4 regions of the Allobosea sp. NPDC003192 genome follow, and region 2 is predicted to be linked to each of the others. Evidence: riboswitches for the same ligand, from Rfam matches in the RefSeq annotation. Region 2 holds a riboswitch; each other region holds the start of a gene.
What was found. A riboswitch is a leader RNA that binds a small molecule or an ion and turns the genes downstream of it on or off. The one in region 2 is predicted to bind cobalamin.

Region 1 (5,299 bases), on a different contig from region 2:
GCCCATCTCGCCGAGGCCTTCGGCGTCGATGTCGAGATCCATGCCTGCGGCCCGGCCCATCGTCACTGCATGGCGGCGACCCGCAACACCAATTTCTACGAATTGGCATTGGTCGGCCCCGACTGCCCGAACGCGGTACCGCCGGTCTATGCCTGCGGCTACAGCGACCAGCTCGACGGCGTCGACAAGGATGGCTGCTTCCCGGTCCCGAGCGGCCCCGGCCTCGGCGTGACCTATGACTGGGATTACATCCGCGCCCATGAAACGGCGCGGGAGGTGTTCAAGCTGTAGCCTGTGGCGGCATTTCTTGCGTACTCTTCGAGGAGTTCGCCCGTCAGCCGGAAGCGACCATGGCCGAGGATCGCCGCATACAGTTTCTGCTGGTCGTCGCTGCCTATCTGGCGGGCTTGTGCTCGATGTTCTGGCTCGATTGGCGGCTCGCGCTCGTCATCGCCTCGAACTGCTTCTTCATCACCTATTTCACTTTGGCCGTGGCGAACCTCGACTATCTCCATGGCAAAACCCTGCGCACGATCGCTCGCAAGAGCGATTCTCCGGCCTATCTCATCCTCCTGACCACACTCGCCACGATCGCATCGGCATTACTGGCGCTTTTTCTGATTCTCGACGCCGGCAAAGATCAGCCTTGGATCTGGCTTGCGCTCGCCCTGCTGGCGGTTCCGCTCGGCTGGGCCACGATCCACACCATGGCCGCCTTCCACTATGCCCACCTGTTCTGGAAGCTGGGATCGGATGGAAAGCCCCAGCGTGGCCTTGAATTTCCGGGCGATGCCGAACCCGACGCCTGGGATTTCGTCTACTTCTCCTTCGTCATCGGCATGGCGGCCCAGACGGCCGACGTGACCATATCGGCAAAGCGCATCCGCCGGTTCGTGCTCGCTCACTCGGTCGTCGCCTATTTCTTCAACGCCGTGCTGATCGCCGCTGCCGTCAATGTCGCGGTAGCGGGAAATTGATGGCCCTTGTGGCGACGTCTGGTCGGCGGCCGTGACGTTGACCTCGCCGGTCAGCCGATGAACGGCTGTCCACGATTTGGCCGGCTGGTGTTCGCAGTCGTCCGATTCATGTTGAATCGCCTGCTCGGTCGGATTGCGAGATTTACCGCGGAAGAGGACACGGCCTCAAATCATCTGATGACGGATACTGGACGAAGGGCGGGCTTCAATACGCACCTTCCATTCGGTGATATCACCAACCGAGAGGGTGGTATCGCGCACCGGCCTCGTTCCAGTTCTGCCCCCTTTTGTCGATCCGCGAGATGAGCTCAGCTTTGAGACAGGATATCGGGATCGCAGTCGTCCCCGGAGACGCCGCCGGGCCGGTCATCACCCTCGGCGAACCCCTGAGCTTCTGGGGCGGTGTCGATCCGTCCTCGGGGAGGGTGATCGACGTTCACCACCTCTCGCATGGTGCCTCGCTCGTCGGCGCGATCGTGCTGATGCCGACAAGTCGCGGCTCCTGTTCTGGCTCGGGTGTGCTGCTGGAGCTCGCGCTCTCCGGCAAGAATCCCGCAGCCCTGGTCTTCGCCGGTCCCGAGGACACGCTGACGCTCGGGGCGATCGTCGCCTCCGAGATGTTCGGGCGGCGCATCCCGATCATCCGCCTCTCGGAGGAGGCCTTCGCGGCCTTATCCTCTGCGACGGAGGCGACGATTACGCTGGATGGCATGGTGGCCGATGGCGGGCGCATTCGGGTCGCTCTCACGACTGCGGCGCAGGAGGTGTTGCAGCTCTCCGCGGCCGATCGCCATATGCTCGACGGCAATGACGGGATCGCCGCTCAGCAGGCCATGCGCATCCTCGTTGCCATGGCGAGCCAGCAGGGCGCGCGAGCGCTCGTCGATGTCACGCGGGCGCATGTCGATGGCTGCATCTATGCCGGCCCGGCCAATCTGGTCTTCGCCGAGAAGATGGGGGAGCTCGGTGCGCGTGTCCGCGTCCCAACGACGATGAACGCGATCTCGGTCGATCATGCGAACTGGCGCCACCAGGGCGTCGCGCCGGAGTTTGGCGAGCCTGCGGCGCGCCTCGCTGATGCCTATGTCCGCATGGGCTGCCAGGCGAGCTTCACCTGCGCACCCTATGCCTTGCCGGACCCGCCCGGTTTCGGCGAGGCGATCGGCTGGTCGGAATCGAATGCGGTGATCTTCGCCAATTCCGTGCTCGGCGCCCGCACTGCGAAGCATCCGGATTTTCTCGACTTCTGTATCGCGGTCACTGGCCGCGCGCCGCTTGCCGGCGCTTTTCTCGACGAAGGCAGACGGGCACGCCGCGCTGTCCGGGTCGAGCTGCCGGAGGGGGCAGACAGTGCGGCCTGGCCCCTGATCGGCTACCTCGTCGGTCTCGCTTCGTCCGACCGAATCCCGCTGATCAGGGGGCTCGCAAGGACACAGCCGACGCGGGACGATCTCAAGGCACTCTGCGCCGCCTTCGGCACCACCTCCGCCGCGGCCATGCTGCATGTCGAGGGGATCACGCCGGAAGCGGACAGCCTCGGCGGCAATCCCGAGGAGGAAGTCGTGATCACGCGCGAGGACCTGGCCGCGGGCTGGCGCAAGCTGAGTGGTGGACCGCCAGAAGTCGATCTCGTCGCCATAGGCAGTCCGCATGCCTCGCTCGACGAATGCCGAGCCGTCGCGGAGCGGCTCGATGGCCGCCCTCTCGCGGCGGCGCTCTCCGTCATCATCACCGCCGGGCGGGAGGTCGTCGCCGGAGCACAGGCCGATGGCACGCTGGCGAGGCTTCGGGCGAGCGGTGTCGACATCATTCCCGATCTCTGCTGGTGCTCGATCACCCGCCCTGTCTTTCCGGAGCGGGCGAAGGTGGTCCTGACCAACTCTGGAAAATACGCCCATTACGGGCCGGGGCTCTCGGGTTGCGCCGTCAGACTCGGGACGCTTGATGACTGTATCGAGGCCGCTTTGACCGGGATCGTTCCCGCGCGCTTGCCGGCCTGGCTCTCCTGAGCCTCCGGCGGGCTTGACCGCACGGCGCGGCCTTATAGGGTGGCCGCGATCGAGGTTCTCCGGATCGCATCCGGAGCTAAGAGGGAATTCGGTGAGGCACTGGGCATTGGACCGAAAAGTGGAATCCGCTTTTCGGGTGAATCCGATGCTTCGACAAAGAGATAGATCGCCACTCTGCGTCCGATAGGGCACATGGCGATCTATGGCCAAAGCCGAGGCTGCCCCCGCAACTGTAAGCGGCGAGCTCTCCGTCCATCGTCCACTGGCGCCGATATCGCGCCGGGAAGGCCGGGCGGAACCGGCACCGACCCGCGAGCCAGGAGACCTGCCCCGGTCGTCGAAGACGTCTTTCGGACGGGGTGTTCCGGAGGTGTGTGTCGATGGCGGCCATGCCCTCCATCCATCCACGCCCCTGCGCAGCTCCCCGCCCGTCATCTCGGGGAGCGATGAAATCCATGGTCACGAAGACTGCCGCCCGCGCCGTTGCGCAGAGCTTGACGGCTGCGCGCCGTCCATTCTATCAAAAATGCAACATCGTTACATTTGAGGCTTCTGCCGTGCCGACTGCGCGTCATGTTGTTCGCTTGCTGCGATGGTCCGTCGCGGCGCTGCTCGGCACTTTGGCCGCGGGGGTTGCCCAAGCCGCACCGACGCAATATCCGCTGACGCTGGAGAATTGCCGCGAGAGCGTGACCTTCACGGCGGCGCCAAAGCGCGTCGTCGCGATCGGCCAGACGCAGACGGAAATCCTTTACGCGCTCGGCCTCGGCGATCGTGTCGTCGGCACCGCCGTCTGGTTCTCGCCGGTCGCCAAGCCTTATGAGGCCGCCAACGCCAAGGTGAAGCGCCTCGCCGACAATGATCCGAGCTTCGAGGCGGTGCTCGCCCAGGAGCCCGATCTCGTCACCGCGATGTTCGAATGGCATGTCGGGCCGAACGGCATCGTCGGCAAGCGCGACCAGTTCGCCAAGGTCAAGGTGCCGACCTATGTCTCGCCGACCGATTGCGTCGGCAAGGACAATTCCGGCGCCGGCGACGGCGTGCGCACCCAGATGTTCACGATGGAGCTGGTCTACCGCAACATCCGCGAGTTCGGGCAGATTTTCGATGTCTCCGATCGCGCAGAGGTCCTCGTCGCAGAACTCAAGGCGCGCGAGGACAAGGCGGTGCAGGCCGTCGCCAGCCTCAAGGCCAGGGACGTGCCGGTCGTGGTCTGGTTCTCCAGCCGTGACATCAAGGGCGACGGCTTCATGGCCGGCAAGAACGGCGTGCCCGCCTACATCCTGTCGAAGCTCGGCGCCCGCAACATCATCGCCACCAATGAGGAATGGCCGCTGGTTGGCTGGGAGAGCATCGCTGCCGCCAACCCTGCCGTCATCGTCACCGTGAAGATGGATCGCCGCCGCTTCCCGGCCGACGACATCGAGAAGAAGCTCGACTTCCTCAAGACCGATCCCGTCGCCAGCAAGCTCGATGCGGTGAAAAACCAGCGCATCGTGATCCTGGATGTCGGAGCGACCCGCGCTGGGCTCGACACGGTCGACGGCATCGAGACGCTCGCCAAGGCGATCTCTGGCTTCGGCCTCACCCCTTGAGCCACGCTGCCCACGGCCCGAACTGGCCGGCGCGGGTCGCTATTGCGCTGGCCTCGCTCGTCGCGCTCACCTTTTCGGTGGCGCTGGCGGTGACGATCGGCGAGATGCGCATCCCGTTGGCCACGGCGCTGCGGGCGCTCGGCAATGGGCTGTTCGATCTCGGTTTCCCGGTCAGCGCGATCCAGCAGGGCGTGATCTTCGATTATCGCCTGAGCCGGGCGCTGATGGCGGGCTTGTGCGGCGGAGCGCTGGCGCTCTCGGGCGCGATCCTGCAGGCGCTGCTGCGCAACCCGCTGGCGGAACCCTATGTGCTTGGCATCTCGGCGGGCGCCTCGACCGGCGCCGTTGCGGTGCTGATCCTAGGCGTCGGCATCGGCGGCACAGCTCTGAGTGTCTCGGCCGGAGCCTTCATCGGCTCCTGTGCTGCGCTCGCCGTCGTGGCGCTGCTGGCGACGGGGGCGGGCGGGGCGAGCGATCGCGTCATCCTCGCCGGCGTCGCGACCTCGCAGCTGTTCAACGCCGCGACCGCGACCATCGTCACGACGATGGCCAGCGCCGAGCAGGCGCGCGGCGTGATGTTCTGGCTACTCGGCAATTTCGGCGGCGTGCGCTGGCCGGACCTCTGGATCGCTGCGCCGGTCGCCTTCATCGGTTTCGGCATCTGCATGCTGCACGCCAAGGCGCTCGACGCCTTCGCCTTCGGTGTCGATGCCGCCGC
Region 2 (5,299 bases):
GCCGTCATAAAGCACCGAGCCCGAAGCTGGCGGCAGCAGGTCGGCGAGGATGCGCAGCAAGGTGGTCTTGCCGGCGCCGTTGGCGCCGATCAGGCCGACGAGTTCGCCGGGGCGCAAGGCAAGGTCGATCCCCGCGAGGATCGGCTTGCCGTCGAAGGCGATCGCGATGCCGTTGGCCTCGATGCGCATCACGCCTCCCGCCGCAGGCGCTGGATCAGGCTGAACAGGAAGGGCGCGCCGATCAGGGCGGTGACGACGCCGAGCTTGAGTTCGGGCCGGATCGGTATCAGCCTGAGCAGCGTGTCGGCGGCGAGCAGCAGGATTGCGCCGCCGAAGCCACTGACCAGCAGCAGCCGGCCCGGCTTGTGTCCGACCAGTGGGCGCAGCAGATGCGGCACGACGAGGCCGACGAAGCCGATCGCGCCGGTGACGGCGACGGCGCTGCCGACGGCAAGGGCCGCGCCGCCGATCAATCGCACTCGCAGCCAGGTCAGGTCGAAGCCGAGGCTGCGCGCCGTGTCCTCGCCGAGCGTCAGCCCGTCGAGGGCCGGCGCGCAGGAAAGAAGCAGGCCCCAGCCGACCAGCATCAGCGGCAGCACCAGCCAGACATGGATCAGGCTGCGATCGGCGAGCGAGCCCATCAGCCAGAACACGATCTCAAGCGCGGCGTAAGGGTTGGGCGCCAGATTGAGCGCGAGGGAGGTCATCGCTCCGGCGAAGCTGTTGATCGCGACGCCGGCGAGGATCAGCGTCATTGTCCCGGCGCCGCGGCCGTTGAGGGCGAAGAGCAGCAGGACCGCCAGCAGTGCCCCGGTGATGCCGCCGAGCGGCAGGGCCAGCGCGAAGGCGCCGGCGAAGCCCGAATAGAACACGCTGACGGCGCCGAAGGCGGCGGCGCTGGAGATGCCGACGATACCGGGCTCGGCCAGCGGATTGCGCAGCAGCCCTTGCATCGCCGCGCCGGCAAGGCCGAGGCTGAAGCCGACGAGAGCGCCGAGGATGGCGCGCGGCAGGCGCAGTTCGACCAGCACCAGCGCGGGTAGGGTCTGGCGCCCGGCGAGCCAGTCGCCGAGTGCGACGAAAAAGTCGAGCCGGGCATAGCCGACGGCCAGCGAGAGCACGGCCATGGCGAGCGTCGCGGCGACCAGCAAACCGACGAGCGGCCAATAGGGCATCCGGTCGGATGTGGATGAGGGCATGGCCATGGTGCTCATGGTCTGGTTCCGGTCGATGCCGGCGCGGCCGCATCGAGCAGCAATTCGATGGCGTCGATCACCGCCGGGCCGGCGCAGGTCCAGAGCTTCGACGGCAAGGCGACGAGCTTCAGCCGGTCGCCGAGCCGGGCGAGGACCGGGTGATGCAGAATCTCGTGCGCCAGCGAGGGCGGCCCATCCGGCGTCGTGTTGAGGATCAGGATGTCGGCCTCGCCGATAGCGACAGTCTCGAGCGCGATCTGGCCGTAATTGTCGATGCCGAGCTCGGCGGCGAGGTTGGTCAATCCCGCGGCCGTCAATATCTCGTCGACGAGCGAGCCGCGCCCGGTGGTGAAGCCGTTCGGGCGCAGCACGATCGCGCGGGGATGGGCCGGGCGAGGGCGGCTGGACAGCGCGGCGAGGCGGGCGTCGATCCCGGCGATCAATTCTTCGCCGTTCTCCTGCTCACCGAGGAGCTTGGCCATGTCGCGGATCTGCTGGCGCATCTCGGCAAGATTGCTTGGCACGCCGAACTCGCGGACCGTCACGCCGACGCGCTTCAGCAGCGCGACGGTCGCGCGTGTCGTGTAGGCGCCGGCTACGACGAGGTCGGGCTTGTGTGCCAGCACCTCTTCGACCAGTCCGTGATTGGCCGGGATCGTGCGGGCGAGCCCGGCCATGTTGGCGTTGCGCGGGTCCTGCGACAGCCAGGTCACCGAGGCGATGTGCTGCGGGGACGCAAGGCGCAGCACCAACTCGTCGGTGCACATGTTGAGCGAAACGATGCGTTGCGGCTTGACGGGCACATCGTCCGCCTGGGCCGGGCCGCCGGACGCCGCCAGCCAGAGGCCGAGCGCGAGGGCGGCCAGCCGCCTCACAGGCTCATCCTGATCCCGCCGAAGGCGCTGAGCCCCGGCACCAGGAAGCCGACCGGGTTCTCGTAGCGCTTGTCGAACAGGTTATCGACGCGGCCGAACACGGTGAGCTTGTCGTCGACCTTATAGTCGGCGGCGAGGTTGACGATGGCGGCGCCGGGCGCGCGCATCCGCGAGATCGAGAAATCGCGGTTCCCGTCCACGCGCTCGCCGACATAGATCAGCGTCGCCGAGAGCGTCAGCTTCTCGATCGGCATCCAGGTGGCGGTGATGCTGGCCTTGTGGCGTGGCCGGCGCAGCAGCTCCTGATGCGCGGTCTCGTCCTTGGCGAGGGTGAAGGTGTAGTCGGCGTGCACCTTGAACTGCGGCGTCAGCTCGAGCGCCGCGAAGGCCTCGACGCCCTTGGTCGTGGCGCGGCCGATATTCGTATAGGAGGTGCGCGCGGCGTTGGTCAGGATCAGGTTGTCGATGTCGTTGTGGAACCAGGTCGCACCGACATTGACCTGCCCGTTCAGCAGCGGCTGTTCGAAACCGACGTCCCAGCCGCGGCTTTCCTCCGGCTTCAGGTTCGGATTGCCGTAGAAGTTGAAGGCCGGGCGTGAATCGCTGAAACGCTCGCTCAGCGTCGGCGCCTTGAAGCCGGTGCCGTAGCTCGCCTTCAGCTTGGTGTCGGTGCCGGGCACGATGAAGACCGGTGCGATGCGATAGGTGGTGTGGCCGCCGAACTTGTCGTCGTGATCGTAGCGGATATTGGCGACGGTGAAGAAGCGGTCGGTCCAGTTCGACTGCAATTCGACGTAGGCGCCCTTGTTGCCGTTCGAGACGGTCTTGTTCGGCGTGTCGAAGCGCTCGGTCTCGTATTGCAGGCCCATCACCAGGGTCTGGCTCTGGGTGAGCTTCAGATCGCCACGCCAGTCGTATTTGGTCCGTTCGCCGAGGTTCTCAGCGGGCAGGCCGAGGATGCCGAAGGCGTTCGGCCGGCGGTTGGAGCGATCCTGATTGCTGTAGGAAACGCCGAAGCGGTTGACGAACTGCCCGTCCAGGGGGGCCCAGACGACCTCGCCGCGGGTGAAGGCCTGGCGGTAGTTCTGGCTGGAGCGGAAGGCATCCGGCAGGCTCGGGAAGCCGGAATCGCCGGTGAACAGCAATTGCCCGTCGATATAGCGGCCGACCCAGTTGACGCTCAGCGTGTCGGTCAGGCGAGCACCGAGGCGGGCGGAATAGCTCCAGTTGTCATAGGAGTTCGGATTGCGCCGCCGGCTGGCGGGCACGAGCTCCGGCGGTGTCACCGGCGTCGCATCGGCGCGGAAATGGCTGATGCCGAAGGCGTAGTCGAAGCGGTCGTCACCGCCGCTCACGCCGATGCTCTGGTTGAAGGTGCCATGGGAGCCGGCCTCGACCGTGCCCGTCACCTTGGGCGGGCCTTCGCCGCGCTTGCTGGTGATCGAGATGACGCCGCCGAGCGCATTGGCGCCGTAAAGGCCGCTCTGCGGGCCGCGCAGCACCTCGATCCGCTCGATGTCGGTGGTCAGCATCTGGCCGAAGTCGAAGGAGCGGTTCGGCGTCGAGGGATCGTTCACCTCGATGCCGTCGATCAGCACCTTGACGTGGTTCGAATTGGTGCCGCGCATGAAGACCGAGGTCAGCCCGCCCGGGCCGTTGGTCTGGACGAGGTTGAGGCCGGGCACGGCGGCGAGCGCCTGCGGCAAGGTACGGCGCTGCTGGGTTTCGATCTCCTTGGCCGTGATGACGGTGACGGAGCTGGCGATCTCCCTGGCTGGCGTCGGAACGCCGGTCGGGCTGACGACGAGCTCATCGAGCGCGATCGGCTTCTCACCCGACTGCGCCGATGCGGAGAGCGGCGTCAGCATGGTCGAGGCGGCGAGCAAAGAGAGGGCAAGGGATGAACGCCCGCTCCTGGCGGGACTTGGCAAACGGAACACGGGAAACCTCGGCGGTAACGTCAGTGGCACGTCACCGCGAACGAGATGTCCCCACCCGCGCCCGAAACCGGGTGCGCGCAGTTCTACCACCCATCAGCGCACCCCGGCCGATGTGTTCGCGTGTGACCACGGCTGACGGCAGGTCTCCTGGCTCGCGGGTCGCTGCCTTTCGCCGCCTTCCCAGGGCCGAGGTCCCAGTGGCGTATGGCGAAAGGCTCGCCGCTTACAGTTGCGGGGGCAGCCGCAGCATGAGATGGCCAGGCCATCCGCACTGCGTTCCCTTTTGATCCCGTGAGGGAACCGTCGCGTTCACGAGTAGGGCGGAAATGCGGCGGGGTCAATGCGCCGGCCGGCCCTTGCGATGGGGTTATTCGGCAGCCTTCAGCGCGCGCTTTCCGCGAGGCTTGCCGGCTGATTGCGATGTTTCGGCATAGGGCGCGAGGATCGCCATGATGTCGCGTCCACGCGGCTTGGCCTGCGCCACCAGCGCCCGCTCCGCCACCGAATCGAGATGGCGGTGCATCAGGCTGATGACCTTTGCGGCATCACCGCTCTCGAGCGCATCGATCAGCAGGCGATGTTCGTTGACGCCGCATTCCGAGGAGTGCGGCCGGCTGTAGAGTGAGAGGATCAGGCAGCAGCGATAAGCGAGCTCGCTGACGTAGCGGATGAGGATCGGGCTTTCCGTCATCTCAGCAAGCAGGATGTGGAATTCGGTCGCGAGCCGGATCGAGACCGCGTCGGATTCGCCGCGCACCGTATCCTCGGCATCGACATGGGCGCGCAAGGTTGCGAGCTGCGTCTTGCTCAGGCGGCCAGCGAGCTGGCGCACGACGAGGCCCTCCAGCTCGATGCGGATGTCGAAGGTGTCGCGCGCCTCCTGCCAGCTTGGCGTCGCCACCACGGCGGTGCGGTTGCGGCGCAGTTCGACCAGCCCTTCGGCGGCGAGTTGGCCGAGCGCATGGCGCGCAAGGGTGCGGCTGACGCCGAAGCGCTCGCCGAGGGCATCCTCGGGCAAGGTCGCGCCCGGTTCGAGCGCCCGCTCGATGATCGCCCGGCGCAGCGCCCGGCAGATCGTTCCGGCCTTGTCAGATGCGCCGCTTCCGGCCTCGTCGCGCGTCATTGCAGATACCCGCGGTTGAAGATCGCTTCCTCTTAGCGTCTGCGGCTTGCAGTTCGCAATGCGGGGCGGGTTTCGGGGAACCGGGCCGTCTCTCTCACGTTCTCAAGACCATCCAGAGCGGGCCGGGGGGCTTCGACCATGATGACGACACCGCCAGTCCGCCGA
Region 3 (5,299 bases), on a different contig from region 2:
GCCAGATCGCTTCCTTCGTCTCCCCGGCCGCCATGTCGCTCTCCGCAAGCCTGCCGCTCCTCCTCGCCGCCCTCCTGATCGAGGCGGCGATCGGCTATCCGGCGCGCCTGTTCGCATGGATCGGCCATCCCGTCACCTGGATCGGCGCGCTGATCGGCTGGCTCGATCGCAGCCTCAACCGCGAGAGCATGAGCTTCGCGATGCGGCGAATGGCCGGCGTCGGTGCAGTCCTGGTCTTGCTCGGGGTGACGCTCGCAGCTTCGCTCGCCCTGGTCGCGCTCTGCCGCCTCGCCGGCCCGCTCGCTTTGCTGCCGCTGGCGCTGCTGGCTTCGAGCCTGCTGGCTCAGCGCAGCCTGCATGAGCATGTCGCCCGCGTCGCCGAGGGGTTGGAGCAAGGCGGGCTCGCTGGGGGACGCAAGGCGGTTTCGATGATCGTCGGCCGCGATCCGGAGAGCCTCGATGAAGCCGGTGTCGCGCGTGCCGCGATCGAGAGCCTCTCCGAGAACTTTTCCGACGGCATCGTCGCGCCGGCCTTCTGGCTCGGCGTCGGCGGCCTGCCGGGCGGGGCGCTCTACAAGGCGATCAACACCGCCGATTCGATGATCGGCCACAAATCGCCGCGCCATCTCGCCTTCGGCTGGGCGGCGGCGCGGCTCGACGATATCGTCAACCTGCCGGCTTCGCGGCTGACCGCGCTGCTGCTGACTATCGCCGCGGGGCTCGACCGCCAGGCCGATGCCGGCTCTGCCTGGCAAGCGGTCCGCCGCGATGCCGGGCGCCATCGCTCGCCCAATGCCGGCTGGCCGGAGGCGGCGATGGCCGGCGCGCTCGGGCTGCGCCTCGCCGGCCCGCGCGTCTATGGCGCAGTCAGGGTCGAGGATGGCTGGATGGGTGATGGCCGGGCCGAGGCGACGGCGGCGGATATCAGGCGAGCGCTTGCCCTCTATCGCCGCGCCTGCCTGCTGCTCTGGGGGTTGGCGGCGGTTGGAAGCGTCGCCGCGTTCGCCCTTTAGAACTCGATCCCTTCCTGCGCCTTAACCCCGGCGGCGAAGTGATGTTTCACCAGCGTCATTTCCGTCACCAAATCAGCGGCCTCGATCAGCTCGGGCTTGGCGTTGCGGCCGGTGACGACGATGTGGAGGTCGGGTCGGCGCGCCTGCAGCGCCGCGACGACCTCCGCGAGCGGCAGGTAGTCGTAGCGCAAGGCGATATTGAGCTCGTCCAGCACCAGCAAACGGATGCCCTCATCCGCCATCAATTCCCTGGCTTTATCGAAAGCTCGGGTCGCGGCGGCGATGTCGCGGGCCTTGTCCTGCGTCTCCCAGGTGAAACCCTCCCCCATGGAGTGCCAGGAAATCTGATCGCCGAAGGCTTCCAGCGCCTTGCGCTCGCCGGTCGACCAGGCGCCCTTGATGAACTGGACGACGCCGATGCGCCAGCCATGGCCGAGCGCCCGCAGGATCAGGCCGAAGGCGGCAGTCGACTTGCCCTTGCCGGGGCCGGTGTTGACGATCAGCAGGCCCTTCTCCAGCGTCTTGCCGGCGACCTCGGCGTCCTGCACCGCCTTGCGCTTTTCCATCTTCGCCTTGTGGCGGGCGGCATCCTCGGCCTCGGTCGTCATCACTTCACCTGCATCGGCAATCCGGCGACCATGAAGACCACGCGCCCGGCCTGTGCCGCAAGCCGCTGGTGGAGGCGACCAGCCTCGTCGCGGAAGCGCCGGGCAAGCGCATTGTCCGGTACGATGCCGAGACCGACCTCGTTCGAGACCAGCACGATAGGCGCGCTGGCCTCGCGGCAGGCGGCGACGAGTTCGCCGGTTGCGATCGCGATGTCGCGCTCGGCCAGCAGCAGATTGGTCAGCCAGAGCGTCAGGCAATCGACCAGGATGGGCTGTCCCGCCCGGGCATTGCGGATCGCCTCGGGCAGGGCAACGGGTGCATCGACCGTCTGCCAGTCGCGGGAGCGGCGGGCGCGATGCTCGGCGATCCGGGCGCGCATCTCATCGTCATAGGCCTGGGCGGTGGCGATATAGGTCCAGGGCGCCGGCAGCGCCTCGATCAGCGCCTCGGCATGACGGCTTTTGCCGGAACGGGCTCCGCCGAGGACCAGAGTGAGCGGGGGAAGGGTCATGCGTGCCGCCATGCGCTTTCGGTCATGGCACTGCATTGCACAGTGCCTGCCGGATGGCTAATGATCGTCGGTGACGGTGCCTCGACAACGAGGTGAAAAGGGAACGCGGTGAAAGGCCGCGGCTGCCCCCGCAACTGTAAGCGGCGCGTCCTGTGCCATCGGCCACTGGGTTTTCCCGGGAAGGCGGAGCAGGACACCAAGTCGTGAGCCAGGAGACCTGCCGTCTTTCGATGTCGTCCAGCAGGCTGCCGGTGGGGTGGCCAGGAGTGAACCAATGAACACCGCAACCGTCACCAGTCAGGCCAGCGTTTCGGAGCGGGCGAAAGCCGTCGCCGCCGCGCTGATCCTCGGCTTCGTGCTGATCTACACCGTCGGCTTCGCCGCCTCGTCCACTGTCCACAACGCGGCGCACGACACCCGTCACGGCCTCGCCTTCCCCTGCCACTGAAGGGGAAGCACATGATCACGCGTGTTCTCACGGTCAGCGTCCTGGCCGGGCTTCTGGCTGGGCTGCTGATCTCGGCGCTCCAGCACGTCACCACCACCCCGCTGATCCTCAAGGCCGAGACCTATGAGGCGGCGCTGCGCATGCAGGGCGCGCCGATGCAGGCCGCCTTCACCGGCGAAGCCCGCATCCACCTCGCTCACAACGACCCGAAAGCCGGGGCGGACCATACGGGCGAGCACGAATGGAAGCCGCAGGACGGCCTGCAGCGCACCGCCTTCACCAGCCTGGTGACGATCGGCACGGCGATCGGCTTCGCCGCGCTGTTGCTGGCCGGAATGATCGCCGCGAACGAACAGATCGACCAGCGCCGGACCCTCGCCTGGGCCATCTGCGGCTTCCTCGCCTTCGGGCTTGCCCCGGCGATGGGGCTGGCGCCGGAGCTGCCGGGAGCAGCCGCGGCCGAATTGCAGCAACGCCAGCTCTGGTGGCTGCTGACGGCTGTGGTCACCGCCGGCGCGCTCTTTGTGTTCCTGCGCGTCGAGGCCTCCTGGGCGCGGGCGCTCGCCGTGCTGGCGCTGCTGCTGCCGCACCTGATCGGCGCGCCGCATCCGGCCGCTCCGGAAAGCAAGGTGCCGGCCGAGATCGCCGCGCATTTCGCCGCGCTTTCGCTCGCCATCCAGGCCGCGCTCTGGCTCGTCACAGGCTTCGCCGTCGGCGTGCTCTGGCCGTGGCTCGCTCGCCGCAGCACCACCGCTGTCGCGGCCTGACGCCTCGCGCGGCCGGCAGCGGCGCGCCAATCCAAGGAGGCGTTTCGATGCTCGAAGGCGATCTCGCCCTCGCGACGCAAGTCCGGCAGGAGCCGGGCTGCACCATCCATGTCTGCACCACCTGCCGGCGCCCGCGCGAAGACCTGCCGGAGGGCTATGACCAGCCCGGCCTCGGCCTCGCAGCTGTGCTTTCCGAACGCCTCGCCGGCAGCGGCATCGCCGTCGTCCCGGTCGAATGCCTTTCCGTCTGCAAGCGGCCCTGCACGATCGCGCTCGCGGCCGAGGGCAAGTGGACCTATCTGATCGGCGATCTCGACGCCGGTCTTCATCTCGACGAGATCGTCAGCGGGGCGGAGAAATTCGCCGCCAGCGCCAACGGCATCGTTCCCTGGAAGGAAAGACCCGCTCCGTTCCGCAAGGGCGTGGTCGCGCGCGTGCCTCCGTTGCCGCGCCAGCAAGGATCAGATCAATGAACGCTCCGCAGAATCCTGCTCTCGGCAAGGTGCCGTGCACGATCATCACCGGCTTCCTCGGCGCCGGTAAGACTACCCTCGTCCGTCATCTGCTCGAGAACGCCGGCGGCAAGCGCCTCGCCGTGCTGGTCAACGAATTCGGCGATCTCGGCTTCGACGGCTCCTTCATCGCCGGCTGCGGCATCGAGGGCTGCACGCAGGAGGACATCGTCGAACTGCCGAACGGCTGCATCTGCTGCACCGTCGCCGACGATTTCGTGCCGGCGTTGGAGGCGCTGCTGAACCGGCCGAACCCGCCACAGCACATCCTGATCGAGACCTCGGGCCTCGCTCTGCCGAAGCCGCTGGTCAAGGCCTTCAATTGGCCGGCGATCCGCAGCCGCGTCACCGTCGACGGCGTCATCGCCGTGGTCGACGGGCCGGCGGTGGCCGAGGGCCAGTTCGCCGATGATCCGGAAGCACTGAAGGCGCAGGCGGCGCAGGACCAGGCGGTCGACCACGACAACCCGCTGGAAGAGGTGTTCGAGGACCAGATCCTCTGCGCCGACCTGATCCTGCTCAACAAGAGCGACCTCGTCGACGCGGCAGGCCGCGAGCGGGTCAAGGCCGAGATCGCCCAGCATTTGCCCAAGGCGATCAAGGTGGTCGAGACGGCTCATGGCAAGGTCGAGCCGGCGCTGATCATCGGGCTCGGCGCCGCTGCCGAGGCCGATCTCGCCGCCCGCCCCTCGCATCACGGCGAGGGCGAGGATCACGACCATGACGATTTCGACAGCGTCGCGCTGCCGCTGCCCCAGGCCGGCTCGCCGGAAGAGCTGGTCGCCCGCGTCGCCAAGGCGGCCGAGGCCGAGGGCGTGCTGCGCCTCAAGGGCTTCGCCGGCATCCCCGGCAAGCCGATGCGGCTGGTCGTCCAGGGCGTCGGCCGGCGCGTCGGCCATCATTACGACCGGGCCTGGGGCGCAGACGAAGCGCGCGACGGCCGCCTCGTGGTGATCGGGCTCAAGGGCTTCGACCGTTCCGCGGTAGAGGCTGCGCTCGCAGGCTGATGCGATGCATCTTCTCCCGACCAGCGAGGTGAGGCTCGACGACGGCGAAGACGCCGTCGACCTCGCTCTGCCGCCGGGAGACCTCGTCGTTCTCTCCTTCAGCGACAGCGACCTGTCGGCGCTGGCGGCGGCTGCGCCCGATAGCGGGCTCGATCTTCGCCTGGTGCCGATTCGGCGCTTCAAGCACCCGCTCTCGATCGACCTGCTGATCGAGAAGACGCTCGCCGGCTCGCGCTTCGTGCTGGTGCGCTGCCTCGGCGGGCTCGATTACCTCCGCTACGGCGTCGAGCAGATCGCCAGCGCTTGCCGGCAGCATGGCGTCGCACTGGCGGTGCTGCCGGGCGATGACCGTGAGGACGAGCGGCTCGCCGGCTACGACACAGTGCCGACTGAGTTCGCGGCAGATCTGCTCGGCTATTTCTATGCCGGCGG
Region 4 (5,299 bases), on a different contig from region 2:
CGGCTGCGGATGGCGATAAGGTGTCCAGCGCTCTTCGGTGCTGACCTGGACCGGGACCGGGCTGACCTTGTTCATCGCGATGTCCTCCGCTTGAGCTTTTGATTCAGCTGGCTGGGCGATCGATTCAGCAAGCGCCGCCAGGTCGTTGATGTTTCTTCGGTCCTTCAGACGGCGAGATAGCCGCCGTCGACCGGCAAGGTCGCGCCGGTGATGAAGCGGGCGGCGTCCGAGAGCAGGAACAGGATCGCGCCGCCGACATCGCCCGGCTCGCCCCAGCGGTTCATCGGCGTGCGCGACAGGATCGGGGCGGAGCGGGCGGCGTCCTCGACGAGGGGCCTTGTCAATTCGGTCGCGATCCAGCCCGGTGCGACCGCGTTGACGCGGATGCCGTCCTGCGCCCAGGCGGCGGCGAGCGACTTGGTCAACTGGCCGACGCCGCCCTTCGAGGCGGAATAGCCCGGCGCATAGGCCGAGCCGTGGAAGGTCAGCATCGAGGCGGTGTTGACGATCGCACCTTTGCTCGCGGCGAGCTTCTGCTTGGCGGCGAGGCACATGCGCATCGTGCCGGTGAGATTGACCTCGACGGTGAGCCGGAACGCCTCGATCTCGAACTCCTTGCCGCCGCGCTGGATCATGCCGGCGCAATTGACGAGGGCGTCGATGCGCTGGCAGCCGGCGACGATCGCTGCGACCTCGGCATCGCTGGTGACGTCGAGCCTGGCATGGCGGATCGCGGCATGGGCGGGCGTCGCCGAAACCTCGTCATCGGTGAGGCCGGTGGCGAGGACCTGGTAGCCGGCTTCGGCAAGCGCGAGCGCGGCGCCGGCGCCGATGCCGCGAGTGCCGCCGGTGACGAGGGCGAAGGGGGCGGAGGAGCTTGTCATAGCTCCAATCTAAATCGGTTCGCAGAGTTGCCAACTGCGTTGGCAGGCGGGGCGCCCTGCGTCGGCGCACGGAGAACATCGTCACGCCCCCGCGCCTTGCCCAAAAGGCCGGCTTCCCCCTGCGCGCGTAACCCGCTAGGAAGCGCGCGGGCGGCTGCGGCGAGGTCGTTGCAGCCCGGAAACGTTCCAGACTGACCAGAGCAGGGGTCGCATCACATGAGCAAGATCAAGGTCGCCAACCCGGTCGTCGACATGGACGGCGACGAAATGACCCGCATCATCTGGCAGCACATCAAGGACAAGCTGATCTTCCCCTATCTCGACCTCGAGCTCGATTATTTCGACCTCTCGGTCCAGAACCGCGACGCGACCGACGATCAGGTCACGATCGACGCCGCCAACGCCACCAAGAAGCATGGCGTCGCGGTCAAGTGCGCCACCATCACGCCGGACGAGGCGCGCGTGAAGGAATTCAATCTCAAGTCGATGTGGAAGAGCCCGAACGGCACGATCCGCAACATCCTTGGCGGCGTGATCTTCCGCGAGCCGATCATCTGCAAGAACGTGCCGCGCCTGGTGCCGGGCTGGACCCAGCCGATCGTCATCGGCCGCCATGCCTATGGCGACCAGTATCGCGCCACCGACTTCAAGTTCCCGGGCAAGGGTACGCTCTCGATCAAGTTCGTCGGCGAGGACGGCAACGTCATTGAGAAGGAGGTCTTCAAGGCCCCCGACGCCGGTGTCGCCATGGCGATGTACAATCTCGACGATTCGATCCGCGACTTCGCCCGCGCCTCGCTCAACTACGGCCTGATGCGCAAGTACCCGGTCTATCTCTCGACCAAGAACACCATCCTCAAGACCTATGACGGGCGTTTCAAGGACATCTTCCAGGAGATCTTCGACGCCGAGTTCAAGGCGGAGTTCGACAAGCTTGGCATCACCTATGAGCACCGCCTGATCGACGACATGGTCGCGTCGGCGATGAAGTGGTCGGGCGGCTATGTCTGGGCCTGCAAGAACTATGACGGCGACGTGCAGTCCGACACTGTGGCGCAGGGCTTCGGCTCGCTCGGCCTGATGACCTCGGTGCTGATGACGCCGGATGGCAAGACCGTCGAGGCCGAGGCCGCGCACGGCACGGTGACCCGCCATTATCGCGAGCACCAGAAGGGCAAGGAGACTTCTACCAACTCGATCGCCTCGATCTTCGCCTGGACGCGTGGTCTCGCCCATCGCGCCAAGCTCGACAACAATGCCGAGCTCGCCAAGTTCGCGACCCTGCTCGAGAAGGTCACGGTCGATACCGTCGAGGCCGGCGACATGACCAAGGACCTGGCGCTGCTGGTCGGCCCCGATCAGAAGTTCCTCTCGACCACCGGCTTCCTCGACAAGGTCAGCGACAACCTGCGCAAGGCGATGGCCGCGTAAGCGGCCTGAGCCTTGAAGGCAAAAATAGAAGCCCGGCCGTTCTGGCCGGGCTTTTTTGTTGAGCGGTATATGTCCATCCATTGACATGGAAATTGAACGATCTACTAAATCTGGTGGTCGATGGTCTCTCGAATCGCAAGATCGAGAGCTAAGAGGGAAGCCGGTGAGAAGCCGGCGCTGCCCCCGCAACTGTCAGCGGTGAGTTCTTAGTCCAGCGTTGTCACTGAGGCCGCAAGGCCTTGGGAAGACGGACGAGAGCGGTGACCCGCGAGCCAGGAGACCTGCCGCGACCCTAGTTCACGTCCTCGGGCGGGGTGTCCCGGTGGTGCGCTTGGCAGGTCGCGGCCTCGTATCGTCGCGCGCCTTCTCGACGCTACCGCTCTGGCCTCTGCCTCCAACATCTTGGGGTTGATGCCGATGTCTCTTTCCATTGAAGCCGAACGGCCTGCTGCCGTCCCGTTGGCTGCCACTGCTGCGCCAGCCGAGGCCGCGCCGACTGAGCCGGGCTACCAGCTCATCCGCCGCAATGGAGCCGTGACGTCGTTCGATCCCTCGAAGATAGCGGTGGCGCTGACCAAGGCCTTCCTTGCCGTCGAAGGTTCCAGCGCCGCCGCCTCGCGCCGCATCCATGATGTCGTTGCCGAACTGACCGAGCAGGTCGTCGCGGGATTGACGCGCCGCGCCGCCACCGGCCGCACCTTCCATATCGAGGACGTGCAGGACCAGGTCGAACTCGCGCTGATGCGCGGCGAGCATCACAAAGTCGCCCGCGCCTATGTGCTTTATCGTGCCGAGCGGGCGCAGGAGCGGGCGAAGGCTCAGGCCGAGGCAGTGCCTCAAGCTGCCGCGGCTCGCTCCCTGCAGATGAAGCTCGCCGACGGCACGCTCGTCCCGCTCGATGCCGCCCGTCTCGACAAGGTGGTACGCGAAGCCTGTGCCGGTCTCGACGGCGTCTCACCTGAGCCTGTCCTCAGCGAGGCGCGCCGCAATCTCTACGACAGCATCTCGCTCGACGAGTTGGCGTTGGCGCCGATCCTCGCCGCCCGCACGCTGATCGAGTCCGAGCCGAACTATTCCAAGGTCTCAGCCCGGCTGCTGCTCGACAAGCTCCGCCGCGAAGCACTGAGCTTCGTCCACGGCCATGCCGAGCAGGCGACGCAGGAGGAGATGGCTGTCGGGTACAGCGACTATTTCGCGGCCTATCTCAAGGCCGGCGTCGAGAACGAGCTGATCGACCCCGAGCTCGGCCGCTTCGACATCGCCCGCATCGCCGCCGCGCTGAAGCCGGAACGCGACCTTCAGTTCGACTATCTCGGCTTTCAGACGCTCTACGACCGCTACTTCCTGCATGTCCGCGGCAACCGCTTCGAGCTGCCGCAGGCCTTCTTCATGCGTGTCGCCATGGGCCTGGCGCTGCGTGAGATCGACCGCGAGGGCAGGGCGATCGAATTCTATGACCTGTTGTCGTCCTTCGACTTCATGGCCTCGACACCGACCCTGTTCAATTCGGGCACGCTCAGGCCGCAGCTCTCCTCCTGCTTCCTGACCACCGTCGCCGACGATCTCGACGGCATCTTCAAGGCGGTGAAGGACAATGCCCTGCTCGCCAAGTATTCGGGCGGCCTCGGCAATGACTGGACGCCGGTGCGCGGCCTGGGGGCCCATATCAAGGGCACCAATGGCGAGAGCCAGGGCGTCGTGCCGTTCCTGAAGGTCGCCAACGACACCGCCATCGCCGTCAACCAGGGCGGCAAGCGCAAGGGCGCAGTCTGCGCCTATCTCGAAACCTGGCACGTCGACATCGAGGAGTTCCTCGATCTCAGGAAGAACACCGGCGACGACCGCCGCCGCACCCACGACATGAACACGGCGAACTGGATTCCCGACCTGTTCATGCAACGCGTCGAGGCCGGCGCCGATTGGACCCTGTTCTCGCCCGACGAGGTGCCCGACCTGCACGACCTCTACGGCAAGCCGTTCAAGGCGGCCTATGAGGGCTATGAGGCGAAGGCCGCTCGCGGCCAGATCAAGGTCTTCAAGCGGGTCAAGGCGCTCGATCTCTGGCGGCGCATGCTGACCATGCTGTTCGAGACCGGCCATCCCTGGATCACCTTCAAGGATGCCTGCAACCTGCGCTCGCCGCAGCAGCATGCCGGCGTGGTGCACTCCTCCAATCTCTGCACTGAGATCACGCTCAACACTTCGGCAGACGAGGTCGCGGTCTGCAATCTCGGCTCGGTCAATCTCGCGGCCCACGTCACGGCCGATGGGCTCGACCAGGCGCGCCTCGCGCGAACGGTGAAGACCGCGATGCGCATGCTCGACAACGTCGTCGACATCAATTTCTACACGATCCCGGAGGCGCGCCGCTCGAATCTTCGCCACCGCCCGGTCGGCCTCGGCCTGATGGGCTTCCAGGATGCGCTGCAGAGCCTGCGCCTGCCGGCGGCGTCGGAGGCGGCGGTCGCCTTCGCCGACTCATCGATGGAGGCGATCAGCTTCCATGCGATCTCGGCCTCGGTCGATCTCGCCGCCGAGCGCGGCCGTTATCCGAGCTTCGAGGGCTCGCTCTGGTCGAAGGGCATCCTGCCGATCGACTCGCTCGACATCCTCTCGGAGGCCCGTGACGGCGATGTCGAACTGGACCGCTCCGCGACGCTCGACTGGGACAGCCTGCGCGAGCGGGTGAAGACCACCGGCATGCGCAACTCGAACACGATGGCGATCGCGCCGACCGCGACGATCTCGAATATCGTCGGCGTCTCGCAGTCGATCGAGCCGTCCTACAGCCAGCTTTACGTCAAGGCGAACATGTCGGGCGACTTCACCGTGGTGAACGCCGGGCTCGTCCATGACCTGAAGGAACGTGGCCTCTGGGACGAGGTCATGGTCTCGGATCTCAAATATTACGACGGCAAGGTCAGCCAGATCGATCGCGTCCCGGCCGATCTCAAGGCGCGCTACGCGACCTCCTTCGAGATCCC

Region 1: linked by a shared signal. The riboswitch ahead of ACQKLX_RS15320 (ABC transporter substrate-binding protein) and the one ahead of ACQKLX_RS04180 (TonB-dependent receptor plug domain-containing protein) in region 2 are both predicted to bind cobalamin.
Region 3: linked by a shared signal. The riboswitch ahead of ACQKLX_RS06520 (CbtB domain-containing protein) and the one ahead of ACQKLX_RS04180 (TonB-dependent receptor plug domain-containing protein) in region 2 are both predicted to bind cobalamin.
Region 4: linked by a shared signal. The riboswitch ahead of ACQKLX_RS25225 (ribonucleoside-diphosphate reductase subunit alpha) and the one ahead of ACQKLX_RS04180 (TonB-dependent receptor plug domain-containing protein) in region 2 are both predicted to bind cobalamin.

What each region holds. Positions count from the first base shown of each region.
Region 1 covers NZ_JBNNPK010000010.1:72,154-77,452, forward strand. Annotated here, with positions in the region: gene ACQKLX_RS15305 (enolase C-terminal domain-like protein) at 1-291, shown strand, start outside; gene ACQKLX_RS15310 (DUF1345 domain-containing protein) at 351-977, shown strand; gene lhpI (cis-3-hydroxy-L-proline dehydratase) at 1,280-2,986, shown strand; cobalamin riboswitch at 3,022-3,333, shown strand; gene ACQKLX_RS15320 (ABC transporter substrate-binding protein) at 3,574-4,581, shown strand; gene ACQKLX_RS15325 (FecCD family ABC transporter permease) at 4,578-5,299, shown strand, end outside.
Region 2 covers NZ_JBNNPK010000002.1:307,274-312,572, forward strand. Annotated here, with positions in the region: gene ACQKLX_RS04165 (ABC transporter ATP-binding protein) at 1-189, opposite strand, end outside; gene ACQKLX_RS04170 (FecCD family ABC transporter permease) at 189-1,214, opposite strand; gene ACQKLX_RS04175 (ABC transporter substrate-binding protein) at 1,211-2,071, opposite strand; gene ACQKLX_RS04180 (TonB-dependent receptor plug domain-containing protein) at 2,068-4,011, opposite strand; cobalamin riboswitch at 4,132-4,329, opposite strand; gene ACQKLX_RS04185 (GntR family transcriptional regulator) at 4,379-5,134, opposite strand; gene ACQKLX_RS04190 (AI-2E family transporter) at 5,276-5,299, shown strand, end outside.
Region 3 covers NZ_JBNNPK010000003.1:269,604-274,902, reverse strand. Annotated here, with positions in the region: gene cobD (threonine-phosphate decarboxylase CobD) at 1-34, opposite strand, end outside; gene cbiB (adenosylcobinamide-phosphate synthase CbiB) at 33-1,013, shown strand; gene cobO (cob(I)yrinic acid a,c-diamide adenosyltransferase) at 1,010-1,621, opposite strand; gene cobU (bifunctional adenosylcobinamide kinase/adenosylcobinamide-phosphate guanylyltransferase) at 1,621-2,133, opposite strand; cobalamin riboswitch at 2,192-2,372, shown strand; gene ACQKLX_RS06520 (CbtB domain-containing protein) at 2,408-2,581, shown strand; gene ACQKLX_RS06515 (CbtA family protein) at 2,593-3,348, shown strand; gene ACQKLX_RS06510 (DUF1636 family protein) at 3,396-3,821, shown strand; gene cobW (cobalamin biosynthesis protein CobW) at 3,818-4,867, shown strand; gene cobN (cobaltochelatase subunit CobN) at 4,872-5,299, shown strand, end outside.
Region 4 covers NZ_JBNNPK010000023.1:54,214-59,512, forward strand. Annotated here, with positions in the region: gene ACQKLX_RS25210 (2,4'-dihydroxyacetophenone dioxygenase family protein) at 1-75, opposite strand, end outside; gene ACQKLX_RS25215 (SDR family NAD(P)-dependent oxidoreductase) at 165-884, opposite strand; gene ACQKLX_RS25220 (NADP-dependent isocitrate dehydrogenase) at 1,101-2,315, shown strand; cobalamin riboswitch at 2,419-2,618, shown strand; gene ACQKLX_RS25225 (ribonucleoside-diphosphate reductase subunit alpha) at 2,733-5,299, shown strand, end outside.